DNA from 4 places in the Pseudoalteromonas sp. TB41 genome. Region 4 is predicted to be linked to each of the others. Evidence: predicted binding sites of a transcription regulator. Region 4 holds the regulator's gene; each other region holds the start of a gene.

Region 1 (5,318 bases), on a different contig from region 4:
TATAAGTCGCCTGCGTATAAGCTATTATGATGATCGGGTGAACGAAACAACAAAAACACTACGAGAACGCCAGCAAACAGACGCGCTAAACGAAAGCTTATGGCTCGAAGTGAAAAAGCTTTACCAACACTTTTTATGTTTTCATCCGCAAGCAGAACTTGCTGAAACATTTTATAATTCAGTATTCTGCCGCTTGTACCACCGCCGCTATTTTCACAATGACTTTATTTTTGTAGAAGCCACGCTCAAAGATGCGCCTTCTGTGCCTGTTGAAGCTGAATACCGTAGTTATTTTCCTGTTGTAGATGGTTTAAAGCCCACCATTAAGCGCATTATTAATCACTTTGATTTTAAAGCCGACTTTGTCAATCTAGAACGTGATATTCGTTTATTAGTTAAAGCCTTTTATAAACAAGCACCCGATACACACCACCAGCATTGGCAAATGCGTTTTGATATATTACATACCCCGTTTTATCGTAATAAAGCCGCTTACATTGTGGGGCGCGTTGTATCACAAAGTGGCGTTCAGCCTTTTATTATTGCCGTGTTACACCATGAAGATAAAGGCCTCTATTTAGATGCCTTACTTACAAAGTCGTCACAAATGCGCGTTATTTTTGGCTTTGCGCGTGCCTATTTTATGGTAGAAACTCATGCTCCTTCAGCGTTAGTGCGGTTTTTAAATCAACTTATGCCTAATAAAACCCTCGCCGAGCTTTACAACGCCATAGGCTTTCATAAACAAGGTAAAACCGAGTTTTATCGCGAGTTTTTGAATCATTTAACCCATTCTAATGACGAATTTACCATTGCTCCCGGTACACCGGGTATGGTGATGATGGTATTTACCCTACCCTCGTTTGGTTATGTATTTAAAGTTATTAAAGATAAATTTGGCGAAAGTAAGCCGTTTGGTCGCGATACGGTATTAAAACGCTATCAACTGGTTAAAAGTCATGACCGTGTTGGCCGAATGGCTGACACCATAGAGTATTCAAACGTCGTATTTCCTTTGGCACGATTTGATAGTAACTTGTTAGCACAGTTGCACAAAACCATTGGCTCATCGATGGTGATTGAGGGTGACTGGTTAATCATAAAACATTTATACATTGAACGGCGAATGACACCGCTTAATTTGTTTTTAGAAAATGCAGACGAAAAAAGTGCCGCCGATGCCATTGAAGAGTATGGCCAGGCGCTTAAAGAAATGATTGCCGTGAATATTTTCCCTGGCGATATGCTGTTAAAGAACTTTGGTGTAAGTAAGCACAAACGTATTATTTTTTATGATTACGATGAAGTGCAATATTTAACAGACATGAACTTTAGAGCACTACCCAAAGCAAAAAGTTATGATGATTATTTGATGGATGAACAAAGTTACTCGGTTGCTCCGCAAGATGTATTTCCAGAGCAATTATGTACCTTTGTAATGCCTAACCCAACATATAAACAATTTTTAACCAGTACGCACCCTGAACTACTTGATGTGAGCTTTTGGAAACAAGCACAACAAAATATAAAAAATGGAAAGGTGAGTCATATTTATCCCTATCCTACAGCACAGCGTTTTATCCATTACTGGTAAACGTTAAGGACACACAATGAATATAAGTAAAATAGATTTAAATTTACTGGTTTATCTCGATACATTACTGCGCGAATGTAACGTTACTCGTGCCGCTAACCAGCTTAGTATTACTCAACCGGCAATGAGTAATGGACTGAAACGCCTACGTAACCTTTTTAACGATCCTATTTTAGTGCGTACCAGCGATGGTATGGTGCCGACCGAGCGCGCTATTGAGTTACAGCCTGTTATTCGCGGCATTTTGATGACGCTTGAGGAAACGCTAGCACCTAATCGCGAATTTGAAGCTAAACAAAGTAAACGCGTGTTTAGAATTATGGCCAGTGACTATGCAGCCAGTACCATGGCACCGCGTTTGTTAGGGAAATTACATGAAGAAGCCCCAGACACCACATTAGATATTTTAACGCCCAGCGATGTAACCTTTCATGATGTAGAAAACGGTAAAGTAGACATGGCAATTAACCGCTTTGAGAACTTACCGCAATCGTTTCATCATAAGCGAATTTGGAAAGATAGCTTTTGCTGTTTAGTAAGATCCGACAACCCTATTATTGAAAACTTTAACCTAGATAGCTATTTAAAAGCCCGTCATATTTGGGTAAGTAAAACTGGCTTTGGTGTTGGGGTTGGCATGGATCCTAAAGATGTGCAAAAGCTGGGTTGGGTTGACGAAGCGCTCGCCCATTTTGGGAAGCATCGAAATATTGCCACCTTTACTCGTAACTACCATGTTGCGATTCATTTAGCGAAAGAAAAAAACCTCGTGGCGACTTTACCCTCAAAAGCGGCCAATATTTATGTAGACGATCCAGGGCTTAAAATACTTGAGCCACCTTTTCCTATTCCACCATTTGAACTTGATATGATATGGAGCCCTTTGTTACACAGAGATGCTAGCCATATTTGGTTACGTCAAAAAGTAGCCGAAGTAGCTGAAGAGCTTAAATAACCTTCTTACATGCTTTTATGTAAATTTTGCTTGCTAGCAGCATGTTAGCAAGCTTGCCTAGACCTCCCCATAATAATAAAACCATGAAAAACAATTAGTTAAAAAATAAAACCGCGTTGGAATGCCGCTTGCTTAGTTATCTATATATTTAAAATTAACAGAGGTCATTATTATGAGCACCCATCAAGGACAAGAGATAAATCATATCACCGACATTATCCAAGTAATGAATAGCGGTATCGACTTTTACGAAAAAGCACAAGATAAAGTACAAGATCCTAGCGTAAGTGCATTATTTCAGCGCATGATTGACGCCCGCAAAGTAAGTGTTGAAAGCTTACAACCCTATGCAATTAATCAACAAGGTGCACGTGAAGATGGCTCTTCGTTCGCGGTAGAAGCACGCAGAGCATTTACCGCTTTACTCAGTACATTCACTAGCGATAACGACCAAACCTACATTAAAGAGCTTGAAGAAGTAGAAGATAAAACCTTAGAAGAAATCAAAACAGCGTTAAAAAAGCCTCAATCACATGATTGTGAAGCGGCGCTGTCAAAGGTATTGCTTACCATGCAAAGCTGTCATGCTGAAATGAGTAAAATGCAAAAACATTAAGTTTAAAAACTATAAAAGGGCCTTACGGCCCTTTGGTTGTTAAATAACAATAGGAGAGTTATTAGGGTCTGTTGACCTTTTAAGGTTGAATTTGCAGCAGTCTGTTTGGTATTTAGGCAAGACAGAGCCTATGTGGTGTGGTTATTCCCCATAAATAGGCGATAACGCCGCATCAATACCAAACAGGCGCTGCCCGAAGGGTTCTGCCTAGGGGCGATTTACTCTTTGTTGCTCGGTTTTTACTTAGCCCACTAGGTTACAAACCTCGCGCCGCGATTAAACCGCTCCTAGTTTGAACAAATTTTAATCCAAAAAGGTCAACAGACCCTTATTAAAAGCGGTATTCTGCACCTACGTAGTAGTAAGCACCGTTAAAACCAAATGGCGCTGAACGACGAGAGTACTTAAATACCCCATCACTGCTGACAATGGTATTACCTTGAGCATCTACAATAGTACCTGAACGTGAATTACCTATGGTGTTTTCATCTGGATAAACATCAAATAAGTTATTTGCGCCAATGTTTACCGATAAATTATCAGTTACAAAGTAATTAACTTTAATGTCAGTTAAAATTTCAGCACCGTAAGTCTGGCGACCGCCATCTTCAACTGTGTACTCACCAAAACGATTAAGTGATAAATTAACAGTCCAATCGTCACGGCGATAAAGCGCACTTAAGTTAATGCGATCTTCTGGTTGCCATTCTTCAATGATAGAAATTTCTTGATCAGAAAACACATCATCGACTGGCACGGTTTCAAGACCAGAGCCTGCAGGTGTAAATAACGACACCACATCGGTTTCGGTAAAGTTGGCCGCTAATGTAAAATCAAGCGTGCCGCCTAGGCCTTCTGTATTCCATGTAGCTACAAAGTCGATACCTTGCGTTTCTGTGTCAGCCCCATTTAAGAAAAACTGTCCTGCACCAGCATCCGAGCTCAATAACGCGGCATCAAGACTGTTTGATAAACCTTTGCCTAAGCGATTACTAATTACAATACGGTCGTCAATATCGATTGAGTAGTAATCAAGCGTTACATTAATATTATCGCTTACATTATAAACAATACCTAAACTGCGGTTTTGTGATTTCTCTTCTGTTAACTTAGGAATACCTAAACTTTGCGCCAGTGTTGAATCGTTTCTAAACGTGCCCACTTCTTCAGCCACTAAATAGCCATCAGGACCAACAACAAACTGCGTGCTAATATTGTTAAAGTACAACTGCTGCATTGAAGGCGCTCTAAATCCTGAGCTTAATGCACCACGAAGTGAAATATCTTCGGTTAGTGACCAGTTACCCGCGAGTTTAAAGTTAACTGTATCGCCAAATCCTTTGTAATTATCGTAACGTAACGCCCCTGAGATAATCACATCTTCAATAACGTAAGCTTCAGCGTCTAAGTAAAACGAGATCACATCGCGCGACTCATCAACCGACGATGCTGGCGATGAACCACCAAAGCCTTGTGTGCCACCTGATGCATTTTCGCTACCAATACCACCGCTCAGTCCATCATAAATATTAACACCATTGTTGGTATCGTAATCGCGGTATGCGTATTTGCTGCCCTCTAAAATACGGTACTCATCGGTGCGTATTTCTGCGCCCATTGCTAATGAGTAATCATCAAAATTTTGAGTAAAATCAAGATTAATCGTTTGCAGTGATAACTCCATACCATACGCGTAACCTTCACGTGGAATAGTGGCGCGAATATCTGCGGCGCTCAAGCCTTGGTCGTAACGTAAGAAGTTGGCATAAGAGGCATTAATCGTATCGCTAGTGGTGTAATCAATGCTGTTTTCACCATAGGTGTACGATAAGTCTAAGCTTGAGTCGTTATCAAACTGCGTTTTATAACCAAAGTTATATGAAATATCGTCAATCGTAGTGTTTATTTTTGGTAAAAAGCCAGCCGGAACTGTCGCATCACCATCTTGTAATACTGGGTTACCACCGGCATTGGCATTATGACGGAAAAATGCTGCTGATTCGTTATCACGCGTTGAGTAGGTAATAAAACCGTATAGTTCACCCGCTCCTAATTCGTAGCCGGTGTTAACCGTTAAACCAAATTGTTGAGAGTCGGCATCGCCAATTCTAAATGTATCGCGTGGCGCGGTTAGTTCACGCGGGTCGCCTGCC
Region 2 (5,318 bases), on a different contig from region 4:
GTCAGTAAAGACAGCACCGAGCACCTCAGAACGGAGCTAAAGTGGTTATTGAGTGAATTAGCATGGGTTGAAAATTCCATTCAGTTAAAAACTTACACTTCTAAGCGCCATGCTTTTTATAAAAAAATAAACAGTGCGCCCGCCTTAGCTCAAGTTATTAATGATTTAAAAGAGTTACAACCGAGTATTGATGATATTTTTGCGCTTTTTCATAGTGCGCGTTACAACCGTTTATTGCTGAGCTTAACAACATGGCTGATAAATAAGCAGTGGCGTAAAGACTGGAGCCAAGCAGAGCTACAAAACGCTGAGCAGCCCGTTATTGATATTGCTCATCGTTTATTTGATAAAGATTGGAAAAATTTACACCGTTTATTGCCTAAAGAGCAAAGTTTAGCGGGCAATGATTATTTAAATTTTCGTACTCAGTTAGAAAATAGCTTACTCAGTGGTAACTGTTTAGGTGCACTGTTTAATAAAGATGAACGATTAGAATTTAGGCTTCCTTGGCTCGATATTTCTCATGGCATGTATGAGTTAAGCACGCTTGATTATTTAAAACAGCTGTGTGGCGGGCAAGAAGATGCTCAACTAGCAAAAATACAACTATGGTTAGAGCAAAAATCTGACTTTTTAGTCAGTGCCATGGAGCAAAGTCGACATGCTTCATTTGATACAGAACCTTATTGGCTTTAATGGCTAAGCACTTTTGTAGCCGGACTTTGCTGCAAAAGTGCATGATTTTTTCACTTTTGTGTTTTGCTACCAATGTGTGTTCACAGCCATCTTGGCAACTTTACGAAAGCAAACAAGGGGTAAGTGTTTATTTTCAGCGTTTAACTGACGATACCTTGAAAATGAAAGCTGAAACGGTGGTGAAAATACCACAGCAGAAGATTTAATCGCCTTATTCAGTGATACCGATGCTGCTCCCCGCTGGATAGAAAATATTGCTAAAGTAAAATTACTGAAATATTTAAGCCCCTCAGAAAACCTTGTTTACAGCTTTATTGACTCCCCTTGGCCCGTTGCAAATAGAGATTTAGTCACGTATTCGTGCTATACGAAACGCAGCGCGTTGCAAACTCAACTTAGTATTCATGCCCGTCCTGATTTTTTACCTAAAACTAAAGGGGTAATAAGAATAAGCACATTAGATGCGACGTGGTTACTGACTCAGCAAGCGAATAACTTGCATATTGACTATCAGGTTTATGCGTTACCAGGCGGAAGTATACCTAATTGGCTAAATAACCGAGTCGCTCTAAAAAGCACCTTTAACACGCTAATAAATCTAGCTGAAATACTCACGACAAAGCAGTACACAGCAAAGCCAACCGTCATCCGTACTGGGGATTGCACACATGGCGAATTGCCGCGGTTATAAGCAAAAAAGTGACCTAAGTGGTCACTTTTTTAAGTGGATATAAGCTAATTAGTATTTAGCGGATTCTCCGTCTTTGGGTAAAGACTGTTTTATAAACTCGCGTAAATCGTTATTAGAGCTTTCTAAATCTGCGTGGCGTAAGTACATCATATGGCCACTGCGGTAGCCTTTAAAGCTTAACCTATCTTGCATTTTACCACTTGGATCTAATTGCCACATGGTGTACTTGGCATCAAAGTAATTGGTTGCACCGTCAAAATAACCCGCCTGAACCATCACATTTAAATAAGGGTTTTGAGCCATAGCTAAACGCAAATTTTCACCGGTATTGTTTCCGCTTCTGTCCCATGGGTGAACGTTACCAAATAAGTTATATTTGATATCGGTTTTGTAATTAAGCTCTTCACGAAGATAATAGTTAATTGCAGGAGTGAAAGAGTGCAGCCATGATGTAAGCTCTGCCCAGTAATCTGGTGACTCACCGGCATCGCGTTTATCTATGCCTAAATAGCGCGAATCCAGTCGACCAACCATTTGTCCGCGTTCACGCAATAACTCTTTCCAAAAAAACTGTGTTGGAATATCTAAATTGTTTTGACTAACAAATGTTTCAGATAGACCTGCATATTTGGCCATTTTTTTAATAATACGACGTTTTTCATCTGGGGCAATAAATCCGCCTTTTGCAAGCGCGGGAATGAGCTCATTAACGGTAAACTGTTCCACTTCAGGTAATAGCTCGTCTAAGTCTTTAGCTTGTAAATCAGCGCTTAATGCCTTGTGGTACCATGCTGTGGCTGCAAAATAAGGTAGGCGGTTAGCGGCTTTTACAGGACCATCGCGCTTAATACCAATATCGGTAGGTGAAACGAGTACAACACCGTTAATGTACATCCATTGACTATTTTGTAGCTCATGCGCTAAGCCTGATACACGAGTGGTACCATAGCTTTCACCAATTAAAAATTTAGGAGAGCGCCAGCGTTCATTGCGAGATACAAAAGTATTAAGCCACTCTGCTAGATATTTTATATCGGCATTCACACCAAAAAATAACTCTTTTTGTTTATCCTTTGGTAGAAGGTTACCATCTTTATCTTCAACGACACGCGAATAACCCGTGTTTACAGGGTTTACGTAAACGATGTCGGCTACGTCTAAAACCGAATAAGGGTTATCTTTAACACCGTAAGGTTGAATAGGGTAGCCTTCGTCGTCAATTTTTAAAACGCGTGGGCCGGTGTATGCTAAATGCATCCAAACTGACGCTGAGCCTGGGCCACCATTGAATGAAATAAGTAATGGGCGCTTTGTTCTATCATCGACCTTATCGCGCGTGTAGTAAGTGTATTGAAGGGTTGCGATGGCGTCTCCCTTGTCATCCCATACCGGTTGTGTGCCAGTTGCTACTGTGTAAGAAAATCGTTCATTATTTATTTTTGCTTTGTGCTGAGTAACTACTTTACTGTCGATATCAATACGGCGTTGATTATCGGCAAACGTTGCACTAGAAAATGTAAGTGCAATAGCGGCAATGGGTAAAAATAGACTTCGACTAAATTTCATAAGTGACCCTTTTTATTTTATGTACTGCAGTTATAGCGATATTTGAGTAAAAAACAAAAGTATTGAGACTAGCTGCCGATAATAATCGTTGAGTTAGCGAGTAACCACCTCTGTTAAGAATAAACTTTGTTTAATAGTTAGACTTTTTTTAAACGCCTTCTTTGTATTTCATTGATATCGCACCAATGCAGTATTTTGCATAAAAAAAGCGCACCTAAATGGTGCGCTTTTTTGTTTTATATATTATTTATTTTTTTAAGTTTATGTTTTTATTATTAATTTAAAAATGGCACAAAGGTTGGATTGCATAGAGCAAATACAATAACAAGCTAGTGTCCTAAGGGGGCCTTTGTGAAAATGATCAGTGCAATAATAAAGCCATTCAAACTAGATGATGTGCGTGAAGCACTCGCTGATTTAGGCATCGAAGGAATGACCGTGGTTGACGTTAAGGGGTTTGGACGTCAAAGAGGTCATACAGAGTTATACCGTGGTGCTGAATATCAGGTTGACTTTATACCTAAAATTAAACTTGAAATTGCTACTCGTAGTGAAAATTGCCAACGCGTTGTAGAAACCATTACCAAAGTCGCTGGAACGGGCAAAATTGGTGACGGCAAAATTTTTGTTTACGACCTAGATCAAATCGTCCGTATTCGTACTGGCGAGCTTGATGATGATGCAATTTAAGGGGGCAACATGGAAAATACAATTATAGAGCTGAAGTTTTCGCTCGATACGTTTTACTTTTTAATGTCTGGCATCTTAGTCATGTGGATGGCAGCCGGTTTTGCAATGTTAGAAGCGGGTTTAGTGCGCTCTAAAAATACCACAGAAATTCTAACTAAAAATATCGCGCTTTATTCTATCGCGTGTACTATGTTTTTGTTGATAGGCTACAACATTATGTACGTAGATAATGTTGAAGGCGGCGTTATTCCTTCGTTTGGTGGGCTAATAGGTAGCCAAGCGGCAGATGCTAATCACTCACTAGAATCTGACTTTTTCTTCCAAGTAGTGTTTGTTGCAACGGCCATGTCTATTGTATCTGGCGCCGTAGCGGAGCGTATGAAGTTATGGGCTTTCTTAGTGTTTACTGTAGTACTAACAGGATTAATTTACCCAATTGAAGGTTACTGGACATGGGGCGGCGGCTTCTTATCTGAATTAGGCTTTGTTGATTTTGCAGGCTCTGCCATTGTACATGCAACGGGTGCGGCTGCGGCGCTTGCGGGTGTAATACTACTGGGTGCACGTAAAGGTAAATATGGTAAAAATGGTGAAATTTACCCAATTCCAGGTTCAAACTTGCCACTTGCTACATTGGGTACGTTTATTTTATGGATGGGTTGGTTTGGCTTTAACGGCGGATCACAGTTATTAATTTCAGATAAAGAAAACGCAACAGCGGTAGGTCAAATATTACTTAATACTAATGCTGCTGCAGCTATGGGGGCAATTTCAGCCTTGTTCTTATGTAAACTTTTATGGGGCAAAGCCGATTTAACCATGGTACTTAATGGTGCACTTGCAGGCTTAGTGGTTATTACTGCAGACCCATTATCACCATCACCATTAATGGCGTGCTTATTTGGCTTACTAGGTGGCTCATTAGTAATACTTAGTATTGTCGCATTGGACAAAGCGAAGATAGATGATCCCGTGGGCGCTATTTCTGTTCACGGTGTGTGTGGCATCCTAGGTATAGTGCTAGTACCTGTTACTAATGCTGAGGCCAGCATTGTTAATCAGTTGATTGGCCTACTATGTATTATTGGTTTTGTGTTTATTGCTTCATTCATTGTATGGGCAATCCTCAAGCAAACCATGGGTATTCGTGTTACCGAAGAAGAAGAGTTAAACGGTATGGATCAACACGATTGTGGTATTGATGCTTATCCAGAGTTTGTATCAGTTAGAAGTAATTAATTAAAAGTATTGTGTGTTCAATCAAAGCCCTACTCTGTTAGGGCTTTTTTGATTTCAGGGGAGGTTAATTTTTCAGGTGCTAGAGTAATGTGATAAGCTCCTCGCGTTAAATCAACCTTTGGAATATATTACACTTAAATGGCTGAAAAAAAGAAAACATCGACCAGTAAACCCTCGACTAAGCGCGCTACAAAGACATCTAAATCATCGGCGCGAAAAAGTGCGACTAAAAAAACTTCAAGCACCGCAAAACGGCCACTTTTTAAAACGTTGTTTTCTATTTTTTGGAAACTGAGTCTGGCGACGTTTATCGCCATTGCACTTTATTTTATTTACCTTGATGCAAAAATAACTCGCCAGTTTGAAGGTAATAAATGGCAACTTCCGGCACAAGTGTATGCTCGCTCAATGACGTTTTTTCCAGGCCAGTTTTTAT
Region 3 (5,318 bases), on a different contig from region 4:
GCGCTCCTGCGCACCAGCTACATTTTGTTGATTCTCAAGTATTTTATTAATGTTATTTTGATACATTAAATTATTTGATAAACGCATAATTACCTCGCCGCACTCAGTAAAGTGTCAAAAATAGAACGTGCTGCAGACAGTACTTGAGCCGATGCAGCATAAGATTGCTGAAAACGCAGCAAATTAGCTGCCTCTTCATCTAAATTTACGCCGGATAACGATTCATACCAGGCTTCTGATTGCTGTGCTAAAGCATCAAATGCCGCCCCGTTGGTTTTTGCTTGACTGGTTACTACACCAACATCGGTTACTAATCCAGCATAGGCCTGGTTCAAGGTTTTATGATTATCGGCTGAGGCACTTGCTACCACATTTTGACGTACTAAATCGCTATTTTGTAAGTCAGCGAGTTTTTGACCATTACGGTTATCATCAAAACCGCCTTCATTAAATTCTAAATTAAAGGTATCACCTGTAGCCGGTACCCCTTCAATATTAAAGTCAAAACCATAGCCATTATAAGGAGGCCCTGCTTGCGCCAAAATATTGTTAGCAGGCGGTGTAACCGTAAACGTGGTTGTACCATTACCATCAGTAAGTTGATATTCGTTAGCATTAGCAGTTTTAACAATGTTAATAGGACCATTTGCTAAGCCTAAAGGGTTTGTAAAACTGCCGGTAGTTACATCGCTCACATCACCCGGTGAAATAGTCCCAGTGCCTGTATTATCAAGCCCGTCTGCTGTTCTAATTGGAGAGGCCAATGCAATGTCTTCTCCTCGACCTGTTGTCAGCGATATATTGCCAGCCGCGCCACTATTAAGTTTTATCTGAAATTGATCACCGGCATTACCAGCTCCGGTTACGTTTAGCTCTAAACCAAACGACTCCCCACTGGTGATTGCCGCAGAGTCAATAATGCCACTCGGTGGAATAACAGCTAACGATGCACTGCCTAAAGGCTCGCCTTTATTATCTATTGGCTGAATACTTACTTCGTTAGGGTTCCCCGTATAGGTGATCACAAAATCACTCGCTGGTAGTTCACTGCCTTTACCAGCTTCAACGGTTGCTGACATATTAGCTGTTCCGGTATTTGCTTGATAAACAAAAGCACTGACCGTTGGGATATCAAAAATATCTCCTCCAAGCTCACCGTTTGCATCCATTCCTAAACGGTTTTGCTGATTAAACGAATCAGCAAGCGCAATGCCCATCTGACCTATTTGATTTTGTGCAGGCACCAAAATATCGTCTCTAAATGCCAATAAGCCACCAATTTTACCTTTGAGTTTAGTGGCATCTATTTCTAGTGGAACGGCTTGGCCACCATTTACATCTAAGCGTAACTCTTTAAAATTGGCATCGGGATCGCCACTAATCGAAAACAAGTTAAATGAACCATTTTGCATAACAACCGCTTCACCTGTGCCCATAAATACTTGTTTTTCACCATTAGGGCCATCGAGTGTTTCTATATCAATTAGTTTTGATAAATCACGTATTGCTTTATCACGCTCATTGTAAGCTGAGCTAGCATCTGCTTCGTTTTTAGTGCCATGAACACCCGCAATTTCTTGATTTAACGAACTAATACTTTCGATTAACGTATTCGCCTCTTCAGAAAATATTTCTAATTGCTCATTAACCACTGCTTTTTGCTCTGAAACAATACCTGCAAGCCGGTCCATTTGATCAATCAGATTTTGCGCATCACTCATCACCAATGAACGAGCAACCGTAGATGAAGGTTGGTTAAGTGCTTCTTGCACGTTGTTAAACATCGAGTTGATACTAGTTGATAAGCTGTTTGATTTTTCTGAAAAAATTTGATCAACCCGACTCGCCTCGCTAACAAATTGATCAAAAAAGCTTTTATTTGAGGTATCTCGGTTTAATTGCTTTTGTGCAAACTCATTTAATAACCGGTACGTTTGACCGCGGCTCACCTGATTATCAATCATGGTAGTAAATTCAGTGCGCTCTCGTACATACCCTTCAGTATTAACGTTTGCGATGTTTTTACTTGTCGTTTGCAATAACTCAGAGTTTGCTCTTATTCCTGAATTAGCAATATTTAATAAATTAAACGACATGTTACTCTACTCCTTGGCGGATAATGCTTGTGGCGATATTCTTTAACTCGTTACTGTTAAGCACTCTTTTTATTTTGTCTGCATAGTTAGGGTCGGTTGCATAACCGGCTTGCTGTAAAGAGTCTAAAAATTTGTGCGGCTTTGCTGTATTGTTTAATGCATCTTGATAGCGAGGGTTCTGCGTTAAAAAATCCACAAAATCATTCACACTATCTTTTATTGAGTCATACGCTCTAAAGCTTGCTTGCTTTTTAACTGCAGCGCCTTGCTCAAACTCTAAAGTGACCTTACTGGCTTTTTCGCCCTGCCAACTTTTATCTGACTTTATATTGAATAAATTATTTGAGCTATTGCCATCACCTTTACTGATAATATGTTTACCCCAGCCAGTTTCTAATGCTGCTTGCGCAACCATAACCGCCGGATTTAAACCAATTTTCTTAGCCGCTGTTTTTGCATGCTCCCACACTGTACTTACAAATTCCTCAGCATTTTCAAATGTGCCAGACGCTATGTTTTGTTCGCTTTTTTCAGTTGAATCAACGAGCGGCACTTTTTCAGTGACCTTTTGGTTTTCTTGATGAGGTAAGGTGCTACCCGCACGTTGGTCACTAAAGAAATCTGACGTTGTACGAAGAACTGAGCCTGGCATAAAGTTTTTTCCATCTGGCGATAGTTGCTGCACAATTAAATCAGCAAGACCTAAAGAGCCATTTGATGAAAGCTCTGTAGCCATCTGTTGGTCGTGCATTTCTTCAAAAAACTTCACGCCACTTGCATTAAATGGGCTTTCTTTGTCTTCAAAAGCCTCATTGGCTTTACGCATACTTTTCAGTAGCATTTGGGTGAAGATAGCTTCAAATTGTGCCGCCGCTTTTTTTAACGCCACTTTAGATGCATCGGTTGATGCATCACCGCTGTTTAAAGCATCTCGACGCAAAGAGTCTAAGTTGCCTAAATCAAAAAAGTTTTGCTTATCTAGATGATTTGTTTCCATCAGCTTTTTGACACAATAATTAATAATACCTAGTTAAATGCAATAATTGAGCCAAAAGAAGAGTAGCGATGAAAGGTTAAGGATGAAAGGTTAAGGGTTAAAGACCCTAGGGCTTAGGGTCTAGAATCTTATAAAACTAAATTACAACAAGCTGACCGTTAATTGCACCGGCTTCTTTAAGTGCTTCAAGAATCGCCATTAAATCGCCAGGGGCAGCGCCAACTTCATTAATAGCACGAACTAAATCATCAAGGCTTACACCTGGGTCAAATACAAAAGCACGTGAATCATCTTGATTAACGTCAATAATACTTTGTTGGGTAACCACTGTTTCCCCCTCTGCTAAAGGATTTGGCTGTGCCACATTTTGTTGCTCAGCAATGGTCACAGTAAGGCCACCATGTGTAATTGCCGCAGGTTGTAATTTTACATTTTTTCCAATAACTATAGTGCCGGTGCGTGAGTTAACAATTATTTTTGCCGAAGTATCCGCAGGCTTAAACTCTAAGTTTTCAAGAGTTGATAAATACGATACACGTTGCGAGGCATCACGAGGTGCAATAACGCGAATAGAAGCCGCATCGAGTGCTTGTGCGCTATTTGGGCCGATTAAATCATTTATGGTTTTCTCTAAACGTTTTGCGGTTGTAAAGTCCGGACGGTTTAAATTAAAGGTAATATAATCGTTTTGCATAAATGGGCTTTTAACGGCACGTTCAACCGTGGCACCGTTTGGCACACGCCCTACGGTTGGCGTATTAATAACGACTCGGCTGCCATCTAGGCCTTCAGCGCCTAAGCCACCTACAATTAAACTGCCTTGAGCGATGGCGTAAACATTACCATCAACCCCTTTTAGGAATGTTTGTAATAATGTACCACCGCGCAGGCTGCCTGCACTGCCAATTGATGACACGGTTATATCAATAGTCTGCCCTGGCTTTCTAAATGGAGGGAGTTCAGCATGAACAGCAACCGCTGCAACATTTTTAATTTTTGGCTTTAAACTCGCAGGTAGTGTAATACCAAAACTATTAAGCATGCCTTTAAAACTTTGCTCGGTAAAACGGCTTTGCTCTCCGGTGCCCGGTAAACCAACAACCAATCCATAGCCCACTAATTGGTTTGAGCGCACCCCTTCAACCATAGATACATCTTTAATTCGCTCAGCACTGGCAGTAAATTGCCAGCCTAGTAGCACCATAAAACAAAAAACTTTAAAACCATTCATGTTGAATGTCCTCTAAAAGGGAAACAATGAGCTACTAAAGAAACGCGTTAACCAACCCGGGCTTTGTGCCTCTTGAGTTTGACCCTTACCTGAATACTGAATACGCGCATTCGCAATACGATTAGACTCAACGGTATTATCAGCATTAACATCTTGTGGACGCACTAACCCCTCTAAGCGAATAAATTCTTCACCGGTATTTAGCGTTAGCCATTTTTCACCGCGAATCACCAAATTACCATTTGGTAATACTCGCATCACGTTAACCGAAATATCGCCAACTAGGCTGTTTGATTGATTTGATCTTGAGTCACCTTTAAACGACGCATCACTACCAACCCCAAATTGAATACTATCGCCACCAATATTAACCGGTAAACCACCTAAACCAATAACAGGATCGAGGCTAGCATCTGTTTGTTTATCTGTTTCTGTTTTAGCCGCTTTTGTGGCTTGGGTTGACTCTTGCAATTTAACCGTAATGATATCGCCTGTTCTAAGTGCTTTCTTATCGGCATATAAGTCATTCGATAACTGAGTACTGAATAAAGAGCCAGTTGCTACCACTGGCTCCATATTAGGCTCAGGATACATAGGTGCATAGTAGGGATCGTCCTGCACTACTTCATTATTTTGTGTAGATACACAACCGCTTAACAGTAAAGTCCCTACTGCAAATAACATGATATTACGCATACAATCCCCCAAGACTATAATTGTTGATTGATGTAGCTCATCATTTCATCAACCGCTGAAATTACCTTTGAGTTCATTTCGTAAACTCGCTGAGTTTCAATCAAATTAACCAACTCTTCGGTCACATTTACATTTGATGTTTCAAGTGAACCTTGAATAATTGTACCTAAGCCCTCAACCCCCGGGTTACCTTGAACAGGTGCACCACTTACTGCAGTTTCGGTATAAAGGTTTTGCCCTATAGGCTCAAGGCCCGACGGATTGATAAAATCACTAATAGTAATTTGACCAATAACCA
Region 4 (5,318 bases):
TCATCTAAACCCGCTAAACCCAGTAAACTGTGCTCAGCGTCTTCACGTATAACATCAACGATATCATCAATGGTGATCCGCCCAAGCAAGTGTGCGTTGTCATCAACAACCGGTGCCGATATCCAATTATGACGCTCAAACAATTGTGCAACTTCGCTCTCATCCATTGAAATAGGAATAGACTCACAGTCTTCATCCATTAAATCATGAACAATTTTTTCAGGGGGGTTGGTTAATAAAGTGCTCAGCGATAGGGCGCCTAAAAAGCAGTTATTTTCATCAACCACATATAAGTCATCTGTACCCTCAGGTAATTCGCCGCGTAAGCGAATATAACGCAGTACCACATCTAGAGTCACATCGGGGCGAATAGTAACGGTATCGATATTCATCAATGCGCCAGCAGAGCGCTCTTGATACGATAAAGCCTGCGTTGCACGTTCTCTATCTTGAATATCCATAGCGCTAACAACATCTTTATAAACGGTGTCAGGTAGGCTACGTAGTACTTCCCCTAAGTCATCATGGCCCATGTCTTCGGTTGCAGCAGCAATGTGCTCGGGTGCCATTTGCGCAATAATGCCCAAACGTACATCTTCAGAAAGCTCTTCAAGCACATCACCTTGTACATCAGGATCAACGAGCTGCCAGAGCATACGGCGAATTTTATGCGGGGATGATTCTAAAAGAAGTGCGGTATCACAAGGCGCCGTCTTTGCCAGCATGCGTCTAACTTGAACAAATTGACCACTATTTAGTGACTTAGTCACCTGTTTTAGTTGTTGTAGTGGAATATCTTGTTCTAAAGCTTCAGGCATTGGCGTCCTTAATTAAATTGTATTACATGCTGGAAGGGTATAAATGCTATTCAATTTTAGTTTATCTTACTTTATGTGAGCAAACTAACTCAACCACTATTAACCTAAGCTTAGGATGATGAGTTAATAATGAACTTTTTTATTCTTGCTCATTAAATCGTTGGTCGATGAGTTCACCTATTGCGCTAAGTGCAGGCTCAGCGTCGGGGCCTTCGCATACCACCTTAACTTCTTTGCCTTGGCTGCTTTCGAGTAACATAAGTGCCAGCACGCTATCGCCAGCGGCTTGTTTGTCATCTTGAAATAAAGTGATTGTGGCATCAAATTGCACAGAAAGCTGAGCTAATACTGTCGCCGCTCTAGCGTGTAATCCTAATTTGTTTTTTATTAAAAATGTATTTTCTAACCGCATGACATGTTCTCGCAAGCTTTGATTTTATTCTTGTTCTCGATGGCGAATTTTTACATTAGGATGACTCATTGCAAAGCTTTCACCAATGGTTTGCGCTAAATAAACAGAGCGGTGTTGCCCACCGGTACAGCCAATTGCAATGGTTAAGTAGCTGCGGTTATTTCGTTCTAAATGCGGCAGCCATGTTTGCACAAATGTTTGAATTTGCCATGTAAATTTTTGCACTATGCTGTGACTTGCTAGGTAGTCTTTTACTGGTTGATCCAGCCCCGTAAGTGGCTTAAGTTCAGGCTCCCAATGCGGGTTTGGTAAAAAACGGGCATCGAATACGTAATCTGCTTCTTTAGGGATGCCGTGTTTAAAACCAAATGACTCAAAGGTAATGATCAGTTGTTTATCTTTTTTTCCGAGTATTTTTTCACGAATAGATTCAGCAAGCTGATGCACACTTAAATCTGTGGTATCAATCATATAATCAGCACGATTAATCAATACATCAAGCAGTTGTTTTTCTTTTTTTATGGCTAAATCAAGCGGCAAAGAATCAATAGATAAAGGGTGGAGACGTCGCGTTTCTGAAAAACGTTTTATTAATGTTTGATCGTCACTGTCTAAATAAAATACCGTTGGTTTAGTAAAACCAGGTAAATATTCGAGTATTTCATTAAATTGCTGTTGCTCTTTAGGTAGATTACGCACATCAACACTCACAGCAATTTTATTATAACTGTCGGAAACGCTGCGCACTAATGATGGTAATAAATTAAGAGGAATATTGTCTACACAATAATAACCTAAGTCTTCCACAACGCGTAACGCCACAGATTTACCTGACCCTGAGCGACCGCTTATAATTATTAATTCCATTTATCACCTTTCTTTATTACTACGATTGACTGACGATAACCTGATATAGTTCGCTATCCGATTTGGCGGCGCGTAACTGTTTACAAAATTCTTTATCATTGAGCTTATCAGCAATCGTGGCTAGCATCTTCAAATGCTGCTGATTATCGCCATCGGGAACAATTAACGCGACAAAAATGTCAACCGGTCGGTTATCAATCGCATCAAAATTAATAGCTGTTTCGCTCACTAAAATCAAAGCAAGGGGCTCTTGAGCTCCACTCATGCGACCATGTGGAATAGCAATGCCTCGGCCAATGCCTGTACTTCCAAGCTTTTCTCTTGCAGTTAATGCATTAAGAATATCTTGTTGTGTTAAATAGGGCAGCTTATTGTGAGCCAATTCACTGATAAATTCTAAAATTCTTTTTTTACTATTAAAAAGGACCGCAGCTTTACTGCAGTCCTGACAGATAAGTGAGCTTAGTTTCATAGTGTTAGTGTCGAGCAAGTTTCTCTTTGTGTTTAATTACTTGACGATCTAGCTTGTCAATGAGCGAGTCTATAGCGGCATACATATCTTGATGCTCAGTAGAGGCAAAAATCTCAGCGCCACTAACATGAACGGTTGCTTCAGCTTTTTGGTTTAGTTTTTCTACATCGAGAATAACGTGCACATTCGTTATGTGATCAGTGTGCCTCTGTAACTTCGAAAATTTACTATTTACGTAGTCTCTAAGCGAGTCGGTAATATCTACATGGCGACCAGTTAAATTCAGTTGCATAAACATTTTCCTCTTTGTTGTACGCCTTAAATCAAACTTTTACGTTGATTAGACGGGGGAATAGCTAGAGATTCGCGATATTTTGCAATGGTTCTCCTCGCTACTTTAATTCCTTGCTCTGCCAATATATCTGCAATTTTACTATCACTCAATGGTTTAGCTGAGTTTTCTGCAGCGATTAATTTTTTAATTAATGCACGTATTGCTGTTGATGAACATTCGCCACCATTTTCAGTACTTACATGGCTTGAAAAGAAATATTTAAGCTCAAAAATGCCACGTGGTGTATGCATGTATTTTTGCGTAGTAACACGCGATATAGTCGACTCGTGCATTTCCACCATTTCAGCCACATCGTTAAGCACCATAGGCTTCATAGCCTCAGGACCGTGTTCAAAAAAGGCCTGTTGCTGTTGCACAATACAGTTGGTTACTTTAAGTAGCGTGTCATTTCTACTTTCTAAGCTTTTTATAAACCATTTAGCCTCTTGTAAGTGCGAGCGAATAAACTGGCTATCACCACTTGATTTAACCGTACGCGACATAGCTGCATATTGGCTATTTACTCTGATCTTAGGCATGCTATCTGGGTTTAATTCAACTACCCAACGACCTTTAACTTTTTTAACCGACACATCAGGAATAACGTATTCAGACTCTTCTCTAACAATAGTGTCTGCCGGTTTTGGGCTGAGCGTATGAATCAACGTCATGATTTCTTTTAGCTCATCTTCTTTAAGCTTTGTTTTTTTCATCAACGTGCGATAGTCACGTGCAGCAAGTAAATCAATATGATCGGTTAAGATCATTTTTGTTTCGTTTAAAAAAGGTGTGTCTTTATCAAATTGATTTAGCTGAATACACAAGCACTCTTGTAAACTACGCGCGGCTATTCCCACTGGATCAAATAGTTGAATACGCTTTAATACCGCTTCTATTTCGTCAAGTTCAACTTCATCTTCGCCGTCGTTTTCTTGGTTAAAGCTTTCTAATATTTCTTCACAGCTAAGGGTTAGAATCCCTGAGTCGTCCACAGCTTCTACAATTGCAATAGCTATCGCTTCATCGGTAGGACTAAACGGCGTCAGTTGAAGTTGCCACATTAAATACTCATGCAGCGTTTCAGTCGAAGAGCCTTGATAAATAGATTCATCTTCTGGCATTGGGCCCGATGAAGAGGCAGGCGCAGCGCTCATATATTCATCCCAAGTAACATCCATAGCCATATCATCGCTAATGGTGTCTTTGGTCATTGCTTCGCCGCTATCTTGCTCATACTCGCTAGGTTTATCGTCAGCTGAGGCACTTAGCGTTAAGTCATCGTTATCGGCTTTTTGTTCGTTTTTACCTGCAGTGTCTTCGCTGTAATCATGTTCTTCAACTTCAAGCAAGGGGTTGCTATCGAGTGCTTCTTGAATTTCTTGCTGGAGATCCAATGTACTGAGTTGCAATAAGCGAATTGCTTGTTGCAACTGTGGAGTCATTGTAAGTTGCTGGCCCATGCGCAGCTGTAATGATTGCCTCATGTATCTCTAACAATCCTTTTAAATTACGGTCTGTTGACCTTTACGGATTAAAATTTGTTCAAACTAGGGGCGGTTTAATTGCGGCGCGAGGTTTGTAACCTAGTGGGCTAAGTCAAAACCGAGCAACAAAGAGTAAATCGTCCCTAGGCAGAACCCGAAGGGCAGCGCCTGTTTGGCATTGATGCTGCGTTATCGCCTATTTATGGGGAATACCACACCACATAGGCTCTGCCTTGCCTAAATACCAAACAGACTGCTGCAAATTCAACCTTGAAAGGTCAACAGACCTAAGTATAATTAATCTTAGCAGATGCTTAGTGGAATAACACACATATTAGAGCTTGAACTGCTCGCCCAAATAAACATCGCGTACTGTTTTATCGTTTAATACGTATTCAGGAGTGCCTGATGCAATTAACTCCCCATGAGAAACTATGTAGGCTTTTTCACAAACATCAAGTGTTTCGCGCACGTTATGGTCTGTAATAAGTACGCCAATGCCACGGTTTTTAAGATGCTCTATAATCTTTTTAATATCTAATACTGAGATAGGATCAACCCCCGCAAAGGGTTCGTCTAAAAGGATAAATTTAGGGTTTGCTGCTAACGCGCGAGCAATTTCAACGCGGCGACGTTCACCACCTGATAAGGCCATACCTTGGCTGTCGCGGATATGCTGAATACTAAATTCATCAAGTAAATTATTTAAGGTATCTTCGCGTTGTTGTTTATTTAATTCTTTACGTGTTTCTAAGATAGCCATTAAGTTTTGATAAACAGTCAGCTTTCTAAAAATAGACGACTCCTGCGGTAAATAACCAATCCCTAAACGCGCTCGGCTGTGCATCGGTAATAAAGTAATATCTTTATCATCAATTGATATTTTGCCTTTATCGCTAGGGACAAGGCCTACAATCATATAAAAAGTGGT

What was found. The regulator sigma-54, encoded in region 4, starts transcription at its own class of promoters, with help from an activator protein. The targets are predictions, from matches to a motif close to GTTGGCACGNNNNTNGNNT.
Region 1: a site for sigma-54 is predicted at 2,665-2,683, ahead of L641_RS0105770 (PA2169 family four-helix-bundle protein). Genes of this name have one in related genera too.
Region 2: a site for sigma-54 is predicted at 3,239-3,257, ahead of L641_RS0110680 (P-II family nitrogen regulator). Genes of this name have one in related genera too.
Region 3: a site for sigma-54 is predicted at 3,131-3,149, ahead of flgJ (flagellar assembly peptidoglycan hydrolase FlgJ). Genes of this name have one in related genera too.

What each region holds. Positions count from the first base shown of each region.
Region 1 covers NZ_AUTH01000036.1:54,363-59,680, reverse strand. The annotation lists gene aceK (bifunctional isocitrate dehydrogenase kinase/phosphatase) at 1-1,594, shown strand, start outside; gene L641_RS0105775 (LysR family transcriptional regulator) at 1,611-2,549, shown strand; gene L641_RS0105770 (PA2169 family four-helix-bundle protein) at 2,722-3,165, shown strand; gene L641_RS0105765 (TonB-dependent receptor) at 3,497-5,318, opposite strand, start outside.
Region 2 covers NZ_AUTH01000075.1:80,707-86,024, forward strand. The annotation lists gene L641_RS0110665 (CYTH and CHAD domain-containing protein) at 1-696, shown strand, start outside; partial or broken gene L641_RS22300 (START domain-containing protein) at 696-1,387, shown strand; gene L641_RS0110675 (carboxypeptidase) at 1,436-2,953, opposite strand; gene L641_RS0110680 (P-II family nitrogen regulator) at 3,305-3,643, shown strand; gene L641_RS0110685 (ammonium transporter) at 3,653-4,882, shown strand; gene mrcB (penicillin-binding protein 1B) at 5,021-5,318, shown strand, end outside.
Region 3 covers NZ_AUTH01000082.1:13,993-19,310, reverse strand. The annotation lists gene flgL (flagellar hook-associated protein FlgL) at 1-87, opposite strand, end outside; gene flgK (flagellar hook-associated protein FlgK) at 90-2,096, opposite strand; gene flgJ (flagellar assembly peptidoglycan hydrolase FlgJ) at 2,098-3,093, opposite strand; gene L641_RS0112075 (flagellar basal body P-ring protein FlgI) at 3,230-4,324, opposite strand; gene flgH (flagellar basal body L-ring protein FlgH) at 4,337-5,020, opposite strand; gene flgG (flagellar basal-body rod protein FlgG) at 5,035-5,318, opposite strand, start outside.
Region 4 covers NZ_AUTH01000035.1:9,523-14,840, reverse strand. The annotation lists gene mgtE (magnesium transporter) at 1-818, opposite strand, end outside; gene L641_RS0105460 (HPr family phosphocarrier protein) at 958-1,230, opposite strand; gene rapZ (RNase adapter RapZ) at 1,255-2,097, opposite strand; gene ptsN (PTS IIA-like nitrogen regulatory protein PtsN) at 2,117-2,569, opposite strand; gene hpf (ribosome hibernation promoting factor) at 2,574-2,861, opposite strand; gene L641_RS0105440 (RNA polymerase factor sigma-54) at 2,888-4,387, opposite strand; gene lptB (LPS export ABC transporter ATP-binding protein) at 4,722-5,318, opposite strand, start outside.